2 regions of the Sodalis praecaptivus genome follow, and region 2 is predicted to be linked to the other one. Evidence: predicted binding sites of a transcription regulator. Region 2 holds the regulator's gene; the other holds the start of a gene.
The links. Region 2 encodes LexA, which represses DNA repair genes until DNA is damaged. Its sites were predicted from a motif close to TNCTGTATGTACATACAGNA; they were not measured.
Positions count from the first base shown of each region.

Region 1: umuD (translesion error-prone DNA polymerase V autoproteolytic subunit) is a predicted target of LexA. The motif match lies at 6,124-6,143, and genes of this name have one in related genera.

Region 1 covers NZ_CP006569.1:1,142,247-1,150,328, reverse strand. Annotated here, with positions in the region: gene SANT_RS05150 (mandelate racemase/muconate lactonizing enzyme family protein) at 1-610, opposite strand, end outside; gene SANT_RS05145 (LacI family DNA-binding transcriptional regulator) at 629-1,645, opposite strand; gene SANT_RS05140 (APC family permease) at 2,200-3,519, shown strand; gene SANT_RS05135 (Qnr family pentapeptide repeat protein) at 3,641-4,294, shown strand; gene umuC (translesion error-prone DNA polymerase V subunit UmuC) at 4,409-5,677, opposite strand; gene umuD (translesion error-prone DNA polymerase V autoproteolytic subunit) at 5,680-6,099, opposite strand; gene SANT_RS05120 (S24 family peptidase) at 6,444-6,809, opposite strand; gene SANT_RS24455 (hypothetical protein) at 7,009-7,158, shown strand; gene SANT_RS05115 (TetR/AcrR family transcriptional regulator) at 7,569-8,082, opposite strand, start outside.
Region 2 covers NZ_CP006569.1:4,446,332-4,454,413, reverse strand. Annotated here, with positions in the region: gene plsB (glycerol-3-phosphate 1-O-acyltransferase PlsB) at 1-2,044, opposite strand, end outside; gene lexA (transcriptional repressor LexA) at 2,415-3,023, shown strand; gene SANT_RS19785 (CsbD family protein) at 3,465-3,674, shown strand; gene SANT_RS24915 (hypothetical protein) at 4,159-4,299, opposite strand; gene SANT_RS19780 (metallophosphoesterase family protein) at 4,413-5,480, opposite strand; gene zur (zinc uptake transcriptional repressor Zur) at 6,186-6,695, opposite strand; gene rcsA (transcriptional regulator RcsA) at 6,765-7,394, opposite strand.

The sequences.
Region 1 (8,082 bases), 1.4 Mb from region 2:
CTTCATTAGCCGTATAGGCGCGATTGGCATCCACCGCCAACAGGGCGCTATCGCCGATACATTGGCGGACCTTATGTACCCGGAGCGCATCGTCTTCAATCGACAGCGCGCCGACCTTCATTTTAAATGCGCTAAAGCCCTCGCTGATTGCTTGCGCCGCATTCTCTTCAATCACGCGGGCATTCTCGGCCGAATAATAAAATGTCGAAGCATAGGCCGCCACCGGCTGCGCTACATCGCCCCCCAGTAACTGGCCTATCGGCTGGTTCACATACTGGCCGTATATATCCCACAGGGCGATATCAATTCCCGATAAGGCGGAAATCGCAATCCCTTTGCGGCCAAACTCGCGCGTGCGGTTATAAAGCGTCTCCCAAACATGACGGCGCGGCAGCGGATCGCGCCCGATAAGCTGCGGGGCGTAAAGTTCTTTTATCAATGCGGCATTGGTTTCGGCCGGGCCAAAGCACTCCCCCCAGCCGGTAATCCCGTCATCGGTTTTAATTTCAACCAGGCATATAGCGCGAACATCCCAATACCATTGCGACATGCCGAATTTTTCAGAAAGCTTGTCCTTAAGCACATGGGTGTTAATTTCAGTGACTCGCATGATGTCTTATTCTCCTGTCTACTTTCTTATTGTCGATTGCCGTTCAATCAGCGTGACGGGCAATCGGGTCTGACCACTGTCGGCGATGCTCTTTTCCTTGGTCAGCACCGCGATAAGTTTACTGGCCGCGCCGGCGCCGATGTCATACGTCGGCTGTGCAATAACGGTCAGCGGTGTGGCGATAACCGAGGCCCATTCCGTATCGTCGAAGCCGATAAACAGCAGGTCGCGCGGAAAAGCCAAACCGGCGCGATGCATTGCCTTGACCATGCTGAGCGACAGCTTGCCGTTAATGGAAATAATGCCGGGCGTGGCCGCCCCGTTCACGGCCTGCGCAATATGTTCGCCAAGCGTATCCACGGTCTCGTTTTCCACAATCACGGTACGGCACGGCACCCCTTTGAACGCCTCGCTTTCACCGATGGCATTAAACGCGTCCACGCGTTCAATACGGGGGGAAATCGTATCCGGCGGCGGCGTAAACAGCGTGACGGCATCACAGTGCCGCTGCCGCAGGTGCGCCATCGCCAGTTGCATTCCTTGCCGATTGTCCACCGATACGCAATTCATATCCTCGAAGCCGAGTTTTCTGCCGACCAGTACCGTCGGGATTTCCTGGGCAACGGTCCGGATAAAGCGATCGTTTTTTCCCGTGCTGTTGATGATGAAACCGTCGACGCGTTTGGACATCATATTTTCAATAATGGCGATTTCGTTTTGGGCATCATCTTTGGCATCGCATAAAAACAGCGTATAACCAAACGGCGTACAGACGCCTTCAATACCTTTTAATATATCCATTGAATAAGGATTAAAAATGTCCGCCATAATCACGGCGATGGTCTTGCTCTGCGTGCTGCGCAACGAACGCGCGACGTCGTTCGGCTTGTAGTTCATTTCGGCAATAACCCGGCCTATCCGCTCACGCGTCGCCACGCTCATCGAGCCGAATTTACCGTTTAGATAGCGTGAAATTGTCGCCGTCGATACGCCCGCCGCCTGGGCAACATCGCTGATGGCTACTTTCTTGTCCATGAAGATAAATAGTTAGGTAATCGATTACCTAACTATAGAGATTCCTTTAATGATGACTGTGATCAATCACTCAATTTCATCACGCCATCGCCCGCCGAGAGGCATATCGCGCCTACTGCGCCCCCATTTCGCCGCCGGCCGGCACCGAAAGTGACAACATTGGGCTGTAAACCCTTTCCAGGGCCGCACCTCGGTAAAGACGTGCGTCCCCTCCACCGCGGACGGTCGTTACGCGCTACGTCAGATGAATCGATTTGCTGATTGGTCACAGCCTTGCAGCGGCCGAAATCGTCCGCGGACTAGCGGCGATAGGTTGTGCATTGATTGGGGTTTCTCACGGCAATATGACCCCGTATGGACCCGGGCACCGCCAGACGACGCTGTTCAGGACCGGCGTCGACCGGTCCGCCCCAGCAAGCATGTTTTGCGCAGGCCGGATGATGCTATCAGGACGCATGCAGGGAACGTCCCGACGGGCGGTGCGGCGGCGAGAGTGACTTCGCCGCCTTCTGCGCCCGCTGTCGCCACAGTGCAATCTTACAAGGAGTAATGTCATGCCAGAATTCAAGAAAACCCTTACCACCGGTCATTTGGTCTTGTTCGGATTGGCCTATATGGCGCCCATTATCGTACTCGGCACCTTTGGGGTACTGGCGCAAATCACCGAGGGCCACGTGGCCGGCGCCTACGTGCTGGCGCTGTTCGCCATGTTTTTCACCGCCTGCAGCTACAGCCAGATGTCCGCCGCCTTTCCGGTGGCCGGCTCCGCCTACGTCTACGTGCGTAACGCCATCAGCGAGAACATGGGTTTTCTCGCCGGCTGGAGCATCCTGCTGGATTATCTGTTTTTGCCGATGGTTATCTGGCTCATCGGCGCGGTCTACCTCTCATCAGCGGTGCCGGCGGTGCCCCAGTTCGCCTGGCTGCTGGCGTTTATCGCCGTCACCACCGCCATCAATATCGTTGGGCTGAAGGTAGCCTATGCCGTCAATTTGCTGCTGATGGCGGTGCAGCTGCTGATTGTGGTGGCCTTCGCGACGCTGGCGATACATTACATCTGGGGTGACGCTTCGCAATCGTTTTGGAGTCTGGCGCCGTTTCTCGACGATCGCGATCAGCTCTTGCCTATCTTGATCGCCGGCGCCGCCGTGGCCTGTTATTCCTTCCTGGGATTCGATGCCATCACCACCCTGGCCGGCGAAACGCTCGATCCTCAGCGCAGCATCCCGCGCGCGATAATGCTTATCACGCTTAGCGGCGGCATTCTCTTTATCGTCGTTGCCTGGTGCGTGCAGTTGGCCCATCCCGGCGCGACGTTTCAGAACGCCGATTCGGCGGCGTTTGAAATCGCCGGTAATATCGGTGGCGACGTGTTCGTCACGCTGTTTATGATAGGGCTGGTATTCGGCCAATTCGCCTCCGGCATCTCCGCACAGGCCAGCGCCAGCCGGATGCTTTACAGCCTGGGCTGCGACGGCGTGCTGCCCCGCCTACTCGGACGGCTAGGCCGATTTACCACGCCGGTGAACGCCATTGCGCTATGCGCGACGGTCGCGCTGCTGGCGCTGATGATGAACGTGACCACGTCCACGTCGTTTATCAACTTCGGCGCCTTTCTGGCGTTTACCTTGGTCAATTTGTCGGTCATTGGCCACTATTATCTGCGGTTGAAGCGCCGCGGCGGCTGGGACGCGCTGCGTTATCTGGTGGCTCCGGCGCTCGGCGCCCTGTCCTCTTTATGGCTGCTGATAAGTTTGGACCGCACCGCCATCATGCTCGGTTCCGCCTGGTTGGCGCTCGGCGCGCTGCGCCTGCTGTGGCTGCGCTTGGGCAACAAACGGCTGGCGCTGCATGCGGGAGGGGACCCGAAGTAACCGGCCGTGCGCCGATGGTGAGGGCCGATGGCGGCGCGGCAACGGCGCGTGCCCCCTTCTGCGGGCCGCGTCGGAAATGCTAGACTGGCCGCCCGTCATCGCTCAACGACAGAGAAACAGTATGGATGAAACCACGTTGTCTGCCACCGCCATTTCCCGCGACCGGTTCACCGGCCAGATCGTACGCGACATGCACTTTTCGGGCTGTGATTTTTCCCGGGCCGATCTGACCGACAGCCAGTTTCTGAACTGCCGTTTTTATGATGATGATATCCGCAGCGGCTGCAATTTCAGCCACGCGCTGCTGCGTGACGCCAGCTTTGTCGGCTGCGATTTATCGCTGGCGGATTTCCGCTATGCCGACGCGCTCGGCCTGGAAATACGCGAATGCAAAGTTCAGGGCGCGGATTTTCGCGAGGCCAGCTTTATGAACAGCCTTGGCCGGCGCCGGTTCTTCTGCCGCGCTTACATCACTAAAAGCAATCTGAGTTACTGCAATTTCAGCCGGCAGACGCTGGAAAAATGCGAATTGATGGGCAACCGCTGGCGCGGCGCGGTGCTGACCGGCGCCAATTTTCGCGGCTCCGATCTTTCGGGGGGCGAGCTGAACCAGATAGACTGGCTGGCGGCTGATTTTACCTATTGCGATCTGACCAATGCCGACCTGGGCAACCTCGATATCCGCCGGGTGAACCTGGAGGGGGTCAAGCTGGAGAGCTGGCAGTTGGCCGATCTGGCGCACCCGCTTGGCATTCTGGTGGTGGATGCGCCCTGAAACGGCGCCGGCGCCTTCGGTGACGGCAATACCCGGCTTCTCCCCGCCGTCGGACGCCTTAGACGGCGGCAAGAACGCGCGCCTCCCCGCCGCCGACACAGCGCGGTCGCCGGCTCAGTTAGCTTTCACCACCGGCAGGTCCGCGACGCGCGTGGTATAGGCCGGCGACAACATCTGCCGCTTCATCTGCCAACCGCGCTGTATCCCCTGTCCGGCAAACCACACTTTGCCCTTGCCGGAGTGATTGATTTCATCCAGCGCCGCCATCAGCGCCTCACTATTGGCGCGGGGCTGATGATCATCGAACAGGGGTAATTGCGCCACGTTCTTGCTGTAAAAGTCACCCAACATCACGCCGGCCTTCTGATAGCGCAGCCCCGGTACGAAAATACGATCCAGACAGTCGGTGGCCAGATTGACGATATCGCGGGTATCAAAGGTGGGAACGGTCAGTTTGCCGCTGGCCTGATTGCCGTAATACACCTCTCCCGGCGCGTGGGGGCTGGTTTTGATAAATACCGACACCATACGGCAATATTGTCGCTCGGCACGCAGCTTTTCCGCAGCGCGCTCGGCGTAGGCGCAAACCGCTTCGCGCAGCGCGACATAGTCGCTCACCCGCTCGCCGAAGGAGCGGGAATTCACGATCTGCTGCTTGACCGGCGCAAACTCCTCCAGCGCCAGGCAAGATTCGCCGCGCAGTTCGCGTACGGTGCGTTCCAGCACCACGTTAAAATGTTTGCGAATAAAGGCGCTATGGCTGTCCGCCAGCTGGAGCGCGGTATTGATGCCCAACGCATTCAGCGCTTTGCCGATGCGCCGCCCCACCCCCCACACCTCATCCACCGGCACCAGCGCCATCAGTTTGCGCTGACGCTCGCGGGCGGACAGATCCACCACGCCGCCGGTTTTATGCCAGGTCTTGGCGGCATGGTTGGCAAGCTTCGCCAGGGTTTTCGTCGGCGCGATGCCGATGCCGACATGGAGGTTAGTCCATTGATGAACCCGTCGTTTGACGCTGTGGCCGAAGGCCGTGAGATCAACGCAGCGATCGACGCCGGCCAGGTTCATGAAGGCTTCATCAATGGAGTAAATCTCCACCGCCGGCGCCATCTCTTCCAGGATGGACATCACCCTATGGGACATATCGGCATACAGCGCGTAGTTACTGGAGAAAACGGTAATGCGGTGACGCCGGCATAATTCGCGCATCTTGAAGTACGGTACGCCCATTTTGATGCCGAGCCGTTTCGCCTCGGCAGAGCGGGCGATCACGCAGCCGTCATTATTGCTTAATACCACCACCGGCGTCCGGCGCAAATCAGGCCGGAAAACCGTTTCACAGGATGCATAGAAGGAATTGACATCCGCTAGCGCAAACATGATCAGGGTGCCGAATGAATAATAAAGGTTACCACGCCGAAAATTTCGATATTGTCCTCATCCCGAATCGGTATGGGCCGATAAGCGGGGTTCATCGGGATTAAACGCGGCACCGGGGTAAGCTGCAGCTGTTTGACGGTAAACTCGCCCCCTACCGATGCGATAACAATTTGCCCGTGGCGGGCGGTAATAGAACAATCCACCACCAGCATATCCCCTTCATTAATAAACCCTTCTATCATCGAATCGCCGGTGACGCGCACAAAATAGGTGGCGGCCGGATGACTCACGCAGAGTTGGTTAAGATCAATACGGTTCTCAATATAATCCTGCGCCGGGCTGGGGAAGCCGGCCGGCACTCGTTCGACAAACAGGGAAAGTGGCATAACGCCGGCGGCATCATCTGCGCGAAAAAAGAGCATACTTCATGACTCCGAATGTTTCTTTACTGTGTTTTCATACAGTATAAACATGGAGTATTAGACTTGTGAAGCGAAGCCGGAGGGTCAAATGGTAGGTGCTTGAAGCGGCAAAAAATATAATTTGATGGCCGCGCGCGGTCGCGACAATAAAAGACGCAATACGCCGAAATAGCTGTTAAGCCAGCGCATAATCACTCACGGCGATTATTGTAAACGCAGCGGTACAGGGCATGAAAAAAACGGGGTTAAAAGAAGCGCGGATACATTCTTTTTCACGCCCGCTCTCGGGAAAAAAAGAGAGACGGGCGCACGGCCGGCGAATGGAATTGATTATGTTTATTTGACTATTGTGCCGGCTCGCCGTTTACCGTATAGAGTAAAATTCCCCAACAGATAATACCGCTTTGTACGGTAGCCTGGTCCGGCCAGGGTAGGATGTCGTCCGGCGCGTCAAGATTTTCCAGGTATTTCTCCGGCCGCAGCCGCAGCCGCCGCAAGGAGAGATCTTCGCCGGTCTGGATGACCACAATACTGCCGTCCCGCGGCTCCGCGGCCGGGTCGACCACCAGCAGCGCGCCGGCGCGGAGGCCGCAGGTGACGCTCGCCTCGCAGGCGCGCATCAAATAGGTGGCGTTTGCTTCGCCATAGTAGAGGGTTTCCAGCAGAACCCGATGTCCGTTATTCGCCAGGGTAGAAGGACGTTCATTCATCGCTACCGCCTTATGGGTTATGTATATATATACAGGCTAGTATAAACGGCGGCCCCTGTGAAGTGAGTGAGCACTTGCAACCGATATAGTTCGGACAAATCCGTTGCCATTCAATGTAGTTCGGACAAATCCGTTCCCCTATGGCCAAAATTCCCGCCAGCGCCGCATTTTCGCCACCAATGCCGGCGATAGCAGGTCTATGGCGAAACTCAGACAAGAAACGATAGGCGCCAGGCGCTGGGTGATGGGGGTCAACGCTGGGTGTCCGCGCTGGGTGTCAGCGTCGGCGTTTAGCGTTGGGGACTGGGGATTGAAGATTGAGCATTGGGCATTGGGCATTGAGCATTGAGCATTGAGCATTGAGCCTTGAGCATTGGGCATTGGGCATTGGGGACTGGGGATTGAAGATTGAGCATTGAGCATTGAGCATTGAGCATTGAGCATTGAGCATTGAGCATTGAGCATTGAGCATTGAGCATTGAGCATTGAGCATTGAGCATTGAGCATTGAGCATTGAGCATTGAGCATTGAGCATTGGGCATTGAGCATTGGGCATTGGGCATTGGGCATTGGGCATTGGGCATTGGGCATTGGGCATTGGGCATTGGGCATTGGGCATTGGGCATTGGGCATTGGGCATTGGGCACTGGGCACTGGGCACTGGGCACTGGGCATTGGACGTTGACGGCAGACAAAGGATAACGGTGGACAATCGCCGACCCGTGCGATCGGTTGCCGCGTCGACGCACGCCCCGACGTTCAGGGCCGGATAATTTTCTGCACTAGCCGGGCGATTTCCTGCCGGCTGGCGGGAGTACGATCCACTGCGTGATGCAGCATCATTCCCTCAATCAACGCATCCAGCGCCCGGGCGGTGGGAAGATCGAAAAAACGCAGCAGCGCGCGCTGGCTACGGGCCATCCAGTCCTGCATCACCGGTTTCAACCCGGGATGACGGCTGCCATAGAGGTACAATTCATAGCTCAACAATAAATTCCTCTCGAACGTGGCCTCATCGCCGCAGATGATATCCACGATAACCTCCCCCACCTCGTCAGCGCTGCGGGCGACCCCGAGCCGCGCCGCATAATCCGCCGACATCGCGACGGCAAACTGGCTAAACGCGTCTTTGAGCAGCTCCTGCATACCGGCGAAATGATAGGTCATCGATCCCAGCGGGACATCGGCGGCGGCGGCGATCTTGCGGTGGGTGATACTCGCCACGCCATGTTGCGCAATCATATCGAGCGTCGCGTCAATAATACGCGCACGC
Region 2 (8,082 bases):
CCACCAGTCCCTGGCGCGCCAGTTCGGTAATGAGACTGTCGATAACCTGCGGCAACTGTTGTTTGCTATAGCGCATAAAGAGTTCCGCTTTCAGGAGTGGATACAACAGCATGATCCGCTGGTGCAGCTGCGGGCGCGCGATACCCGGACGGCCACAAATAATACTCGCCACCAGCGACGGCAGGATGAACAGATGCTGGATGTTATTGCGATAATAGGTCATTAGTACGGCCTGATCGCGCGACAAACAGACGATATCGCCGATAGTGTCATGCGCGACGGTAAACTTGTTCATCGCCAGCGCATGGGCCAAAAGCGCCTCCGGCGTCAAATCGGGTACCGTGATATCCGGCGCATAGGGCACATTGCGCAGCAGCTCCAGATAACAGGCTAACTGCGACAGCAACTGCGGACGGGTGAGCGAGCGCTGGCGCGAGGCCAGCAGTACGGTGGAGCATAAATTAATCGCATTGGCCGCGGCGGCGTTGTTGATCCGCACCATAAGGGTAGCCGCAATGTCATCCACCGCCGGCGCCAGCCAGCCCGGGCGCTGGGCCTCGATGGGATCGATGGAATCACGCCACTGCGGTACCTGTTGCGACAGCCAGGTGGCCAGGGGCAGCGGGTCGCCAAAATTGACATAACCCTGGCCGAGATTGCGCAATTTGCGCAATCCACGCAGCATTTGCCAAAGCCCCTCTTTCTCTTTGGCCGCTCCGCGCAATTCTTTAGCGTAGGTCGCCACTTCCATCACATGTTCATAGCCGACATAAATCGGCACCAGGGTAATGGGGCGGTTACCCCCGCGCAGCATGGCCTGAATGGTCATGGTCAGCGTCCCGGTTTTCGGCTCCAGCAGCCGCCCGGTGCGGGAGCGCCCCCCTTCGACGAAATACTCCACCGAATAGCCGCGGGTGAATAACTCGCCGAGGTATTCGCGGAAAATGGTGGAGTAGAGCTTATTGCCTTTGAAGGTGCGACGAATAAAAAACGCCCCCAGCCGGCGGAAAATCGGGCCCGCCGGCCAGAAATTTAGGTTAATGCCGGCGGCGATATGTGGCGGCACGAGCCCTTGATGGTAAAGCACATAGGAAAGCAACAAATAATCCATATGGCTGCGGTGGCAGGGCACATAAACAATCTCGTGGCCCTCTTCCGCCAGTTGACGGACCCGCTCGGCGTTGCGCACGTGTAGCCCTTGATACAGCCGGTTCCAGGTCCAGCTCAGCACCCGGTCCGAAAGGCGGATCGCTTCATAAGAAAAATCGGCGGCGATTTCCTCCATGAGTTCGATGGCGTTTTGCTGGGCCTTTTCCACGGAAATTTTCTTGCTGCGCGCCTCATCCTCCACCGCTTTTTCAATGGCTTTGGAGGCCAGCAGCTTATTGAACAGATCCTGACGTACCGGCAGCCGCGGCCCCGCCGCCACCAGCCGCTGCCGGGCAAAATGAATACGCGCGACACGGGCGAGTTTCTGCGCGATAGACTTGTCGGTGCCGTGCTCTGTCGCCATATAACGCAGCGATAACGGCCGCGAGAACCTCACGAAACTGTCGCGTCCAAGCCACAGCACCGCGAAGAACTTCTCGATACCGTTCAGCAGTCGCAATTGCGGCGCCGGCTGACTGGATTGCGACTCTCTGCCGGGCGAACGGCCGAACATGACCGACACAGGCACCAACTGCACATCCAGCGCAGGATTCGAGCGGTGCAAATCAAGATAATTATGAAACAGCGAGACCGACTGCGGTTTTTCGGCGTACCACGACAATATGCGCGGCCCGTCATGAATAAAAACATAGCGCGGTAGGGTAACGCCGTCGATATGCAGCGGCGTCAGCGGATCGGGCAACCCCTGTTTCAGGCATTGCGTACGTAATGTGAGCAGGTCCGCTTTGGAATTATAGGGCAGCACATACATCATGGGCTGCCGGGGATCGAGGCCAGCTTCAGCGCGCGGATCGGCCGGAATAACTTTACTTCTTACCAGCAACTTTAGCGGTAAATCCAACAACGTATAATAAATTCTACGCCAACCTGACATGTCTTTGTGAAGCCTCTTGTTAGCAATGCGATGCAAGAATACCAGAAACCGCGCGGCGGATCTGTGGCGCGTCAGCGTCTGAGGCCACAGCGGCAATCGCTGCGGCATCGCGTGCAAAATTAATGCCCGCCGGGTTCGGGTTCCATGGCAATCGTGGGTAACCGGCCCGGGGGCGGCGGCTAACCAAGGGAGGCGGAGCAATGTTATGAGCGCTGCCCGCGCCATGTCTTAGGGCGCCCGGTTGCCGCGACTACACGGCGAGGGAGTTATATTATCGTGAATGGCACCCTATTTCGCGCGTTTTCGGTTTTCAATTGGCAATGACCTGTATATACTCTCAGAAAGACTGTATAAACAAACAGGGGACGGAATGAAAGCGCTAACCACCAGACAACAAGAGGTTTTTGACCTGATCCGCGACCATATCACGCAGACCGGCATGCCGCCCACGCGCGCCGAGATTGCGTCGCGTCTGGGGTTCCGTTCTCCCAATGCGGCGGAAGAGCATTTGAAAGCGCTGGCGCGCAAAGGCGCTATCGAAATTGTCTCCGGCGCATCGCGCGGCATCCGTCTGATGATAGAAGAAGAAAGCGGATTGCCGCTGATTGGTCGCGTGGCCGCCGGAGAGCCTCTGCTGGCGACACAGCATATTGAAAGCCATTATCAGGTGGATCCCGCCTTGTTTAAGCCCCACGCGGATTTTCTGCTGCGTGTTAGCGGTATGTCAATGAAAGACATTGGTATTATGGACGGTGACCTGCTGGCGGTCCATAAAACGCAGGAAGCCCGCAATGGTCAAGTCATCGTGGCGCGCATCGACGATGACGTCACCGTCAAACGGCTGAAGCGCCAGGGCAACATCGTCGAATTATTACCGGAAAACAGCGAATTTTCTCCCATCGTGGTGGATCTGCGTCAGCAGGAACTGACCATCGAGGGGCTTGCGGTTGGCGTGATACGCAACGGCAACTGGCTATGATCGCAGCGCGGCGGGGTCGCACCACGCTGGCCCCACTGCGCGGTCGTCCGTTTTCCGGGCAAATGGCGTCCAGGTCGCCATGCGCTCTATGCCCTTAGGCGCTCGGCGGTGATGAGTGCGGAAATGCGGGCCTAACGCTGCCTTTTGCTCTTCTCCGATCGGCGTCACGCGGTTAACCCGAGTCACCGACACATTTACTTACAGACTAAGTATTTTTCCAATGTCTTACTTCCTGCTGTTTTAACAGGTGTTATTTCAATTTTTCCACCCTCTACGGCATTTTACGATGGGATCGTCTGGTAAATCCGGCCTTTGCCAAATCCGCTGCTATAATTTAGTTAATGCTTAGCGCATCGCTTCTTTACACGTATGGCTGGATTTGCGAATTCAGACGAGGAAATGAAGGTTATTGATAAACTACCTTACAGAAGGAGTCATCACATGAATAAAGACGAAGCCAGCGGCAATTGGAAACAATTCAAAGGTAAAATCAAAGAACAATGGGGAAAACTTACCGATGATGATTTGACCGTGGTGGAAGGGAAACGCGATCAATTAGTCGGTAAAATCCAGGAACGCTACGGCTACGGCAAAGATGCGGCCGAAACCGAAGTGAAAGATTGGGAAACCCGCAACAAATATCGTTGGTAAGCGGTTTCAGGTCATCAAGGGTGGGTTAGCCTAAGTGCTTTCCCACCGAAGGGTTCCTACCCAAAGGTACAAGGATGTACCACCTGGCTGCAAGTGCCAGGCGCTTATTTATGATGTATATTGTTGGCTATAGCGGGTCAAGATGCCGGTTCTCCTTTCTATTAAATGAAGCTGCTTAAGATAAAACTGCAATCACCGATCTGTGCTATTGATTGTCATCCTTATCGCCGTTTTACTAAATTCGTTGCTCTGATAAAGCGGGAGTTCTCCTCACAGTTGGGTAGACCCTAAACCCTTCTCTCATTAACCACACAATAATGAATGACGCTACGCGCTTACCCTTTCTTGATATAGAAGATGTTATTTCTGTTCTCTTTTTGATCTGTTAAGTGCCGTCTCAAGGTTGTCGTCATCAATGATGATAATGAGTTACCGCCAACGGCAAAGCAAACCTCTTTCATTACTCAGCACAGCTTTTAACCGCTTAAACCCGATGCCATTTCACGCGGGTAGTTACCTTTAACGCATTCCCCTTGTTGAGGACCACCTCTTGCTTATCGTAATAGACTCGCGTCTGATAGCCGGCGTTGGTAACGATTTTGATCGTTTTATTGCCGCCATCCATTGCAGGAAGAAAAATCTTAGGGGTCCATCCGCCATCGTATATTTTAATGAGGACCTGATCGTGGGCATTTAATATTTTTCGCAATGACACGTCGCTGATAATTTCTCCATTGTTTATGGGGAAGAGATAGAATTTTCCTCGTCTAAATAATCAATTATTTCATGTCGTAACGCTTCTATATCGATCCAAGTGTCCTCATCATAAATTTTATTAATACCATAATCACTTTGCCCTTTAACGGTAGAATCGCCATCAGGCATATCGTCCAGGTATTGCTTGTTCATTAACACTGATGCTTTAGCCAGCAGGTCCTGCGGTGCACTTTTCTCGGCATCCGTTAGCTCCTGGGTCAAGACCGACAATTGCGGGAAATTAATGGCTTGGTCATATTGATTTAATCTCTTGTCATTAAAAAAATCCCATGCTTCAAAAACAAATGTTTCCTGACTTGTTTTAATTAACCATCCCGTGCCCGCTGATTTAACGCCATTTTCACTTTTAGTTAAACTGGGGATTTCGACAAGTGTGCCAAAAGGGCGTTGAATAAATTCGATCACGCCCAAGCCATTATGTATGTGGCCGTTCAGCAAAATGATTTGCGGATAATGGTTGAATAATTCCTTAAGTATTTCATCTTGCTCGCCAAAACCCCCAAAAAGCCCCGCACGCCAATGGGATGAGTTGAAAGACTGGTGTGTAACGACAATAATGGGTTTGTGGATGTCGCTATCTTCGGCTAATTTCTCTTTTAGCCATGCTAGTGAAGTCGCAATTAGAAACATACTATCTTTGAGACCCTGATCGGTATTCAAACACAAAACATGATAATCGTTAAACCAAGTGTCAATGCACATGGTATTATCGTAATAGTGAATGCCAAATTTATCTAAATAGTCGTGATATAAGTTTACCAAATCTGGATCTAAGGATTTATCTGGTCTTACACCCGTTCTGACATCATGATTGCCTAACATAAGCATCATGGCGTTATGAAATTCTTGGGGGAAACAATCGTTTATGATTGAAAACGCTTTCTCTCTCCTGCTGTGCTCATCACCGATGTCGCCGGCCATAATCAATGCCGTAGCCCCATTTTTTGCCATATTCTTCAGGGATATTTCTAGTACCTTATTCTCATTTTGCCCATTTTGGTGAATATCACTAATTAATCCGATAATCATATTTTCGCTCCTTAGCGGTTGACATTATCCCATCAACGAGGTTATCGACACATTAGGCCTATAGTCACGTTAATGGGAAGATTATGATTTATTAATATAACGTTTTTAAGGATTAATAGTTTGTTGGCATGTTTTGTGACAGAGGGCTGAGAAATAAATAACGCTACTGAACGACTTAATAGCAGAGGATTTTATTACGCCAGATAATAGACGACCACTGCACATTTATCATGGCCAAGAAGTGATAAGGCAAATTGACATCAAACTAAACGTTACTTGATGCTTCTTCGTTAACACCGAGCCGATGTGCAACGCTGCGATCAAAACACTATTACGGTAGATGCTGCCATTAACCCTAATGGAATATTACCCTACCTTGGGTCTAATCCTGTGGGATATTACCACATCAATTCAGAGCGCGTATTCTGGCTGCTATTGCCTCTCTTCGACCCCCCACACGAAGGGTGGAAGGCTCGAAGTACTGGCGAGGGGATCACTGGCAGGCCGGTTGGCCATTTTTAACGATGTGAGGTTGTAGCGTCATGCAATTGATGTCTGATTTACAGGGCGTGGTCAACAGCGATGATGCGACTCGCCGCCTAGGCGCCTTATTATCTGTGCTAAAACGCGGCGCTGTTGGCCCAGCCGAGCACAGGGTCCGCCATCCCGCCCTCATTAAAATAATGCCTAGGTAGGCGAGGATTTTTATCGTTTTTTTATTGCAATGCTGTGGTCGTGTTCGCACGCGTCAGGATGCTCACAGGCCTGCACTTCAGCACACTGCGGACAGAAACCGTGCGCTTCTACCACGTTATGGGAGAGGGTAAAGCCGGCGACGGCCGCCATACGCTGTAATATGTCTTCAATGCCCTGTGTGGTTTGCTCAGTGACCAAGCCACAGCGGTCGCAAATGAAAAAAGCGGAGGTATGGGACGGTTCGGCAAAATGATGGCACAGCACAAAGCTGTTGGTGGATTCAACGCGGTGAACAAAACCTTGCTCCAAGAGAAAATCCAGGGCGCGGTAAACGGTCGGTGGTTTTGCCTGCGGCTCAGACTGGCGCAATAAATCCAGCAAATCATAAGCACTTATCGCACCGTTTTGCTGCGACATCAGGCGCAGTACCTCCAGCCGCTGCGGCGTCAGGCGGACATTGCGCTGCTCGCACAATTGTTCGGCCTGGCTGAGAAGTGGGTTTTCAGTGGTGGCTTTCATGATGCTCCCCGGTTACGGTTTCTCTAGTCATATTACCACGACGGCGCCAAAACCACGACTAAAGGTGCCTCAACCGTTGTATTGGCGGGCATACAGATCATCGGTGACGCTGCCGGCGATCTGCAAAATATAATAGATAATCAATTTATTATCGGCATTGGTTTTGCGTTTAATATTGATCTTATGTGACGACAGCGTTTTATCTTTAATATTCAGATGGGCGCAAATTGCTTTAGTGTTCTCGCCAGCCATCCACATGGCCAGAATTTGCTTTTCGGTTTTACTGAATCGCAGCGGTGTGCAGCGTTTAGCTCTGCTGGCGATCGGAGATCTTTCTTGTCCGGCGAAATGGCGGAATAGCTGTGTAAATCCGTCAACGGCAAGAAATTTGGAGGTCACGATAACATTACTTTTAAGAGGGACAACGGCGTTATAGACAATGTTTTCATTGCCAATAAAAATCAGAAAAAAAGTGTGGGGCAGTCGTTCGATTAATGTCTTTAAAATGTGGCCGTCATCTTTTGCATGCATATAGCGTTGACTGATTATGACAATGTCAGGGATAATTTTATGGCAAAGCGTATCCAATTTCAGAACATCATTAAGAGTATAGATATTTCCTCTCACGCCACTATCAGTTAGCAATGACCGCATTGCACTACGGGTAAATACACAATGATCAAGGATAAAGGCTGTCATATTGCTCAGTCTGGTAGCTTTTTCACCATCGGGAAAAAGAGATTATTATTTGGCTAACATATCAGGCCTCAGAACTACGCATGTTGCCGCCGATTTCGCGGCGGCGCAGGCCGGTGCCGTTGCTGTGAGTCGGCGGTTAATAGCCGTAAAAATGACCTACCGATACTAGGCAGTTGTTCACGATTACATGCGAAGCGCGGGTCCTTTGCCTTGGGCAACGCCGGCATGCATTTTCAATGCCCAGCTTTCTTTTGATAGAACAGACGCGGCATTTTGTAAATCCACCCTCCGGGTATTGGGACGCAGTGTGGGCAATTTGGGACAAAATGATCGCATCAGCTCCTGATTGAGGTTATCTAAGTCTATGTACGTATGCCACGCCGGCCGGGACGGTAAACGGCTGCGGCGCCCATCGTGCCAAAGCCTTTAGCCGCACAGCCTGATAGGCCGTTAACTCCCCTTTCCATGATTATAGAGATTAATAAAAGACGCAAAATGCCTATTCGCTACATAACACGTTAACCGGCTTCGTTGTTTACTGCGATATGCCGCCGATTGATAGGCATACGCAACCGGTTTCTGGCGGAAACGGCGCTAACAGAATATAGCGGTAAGATCGTGTCATCCTGCGGTCAGGCAATACGGAGAGTGGTTTAAACAACCCATAGGCAAGAGGGGCGCCAGCGTG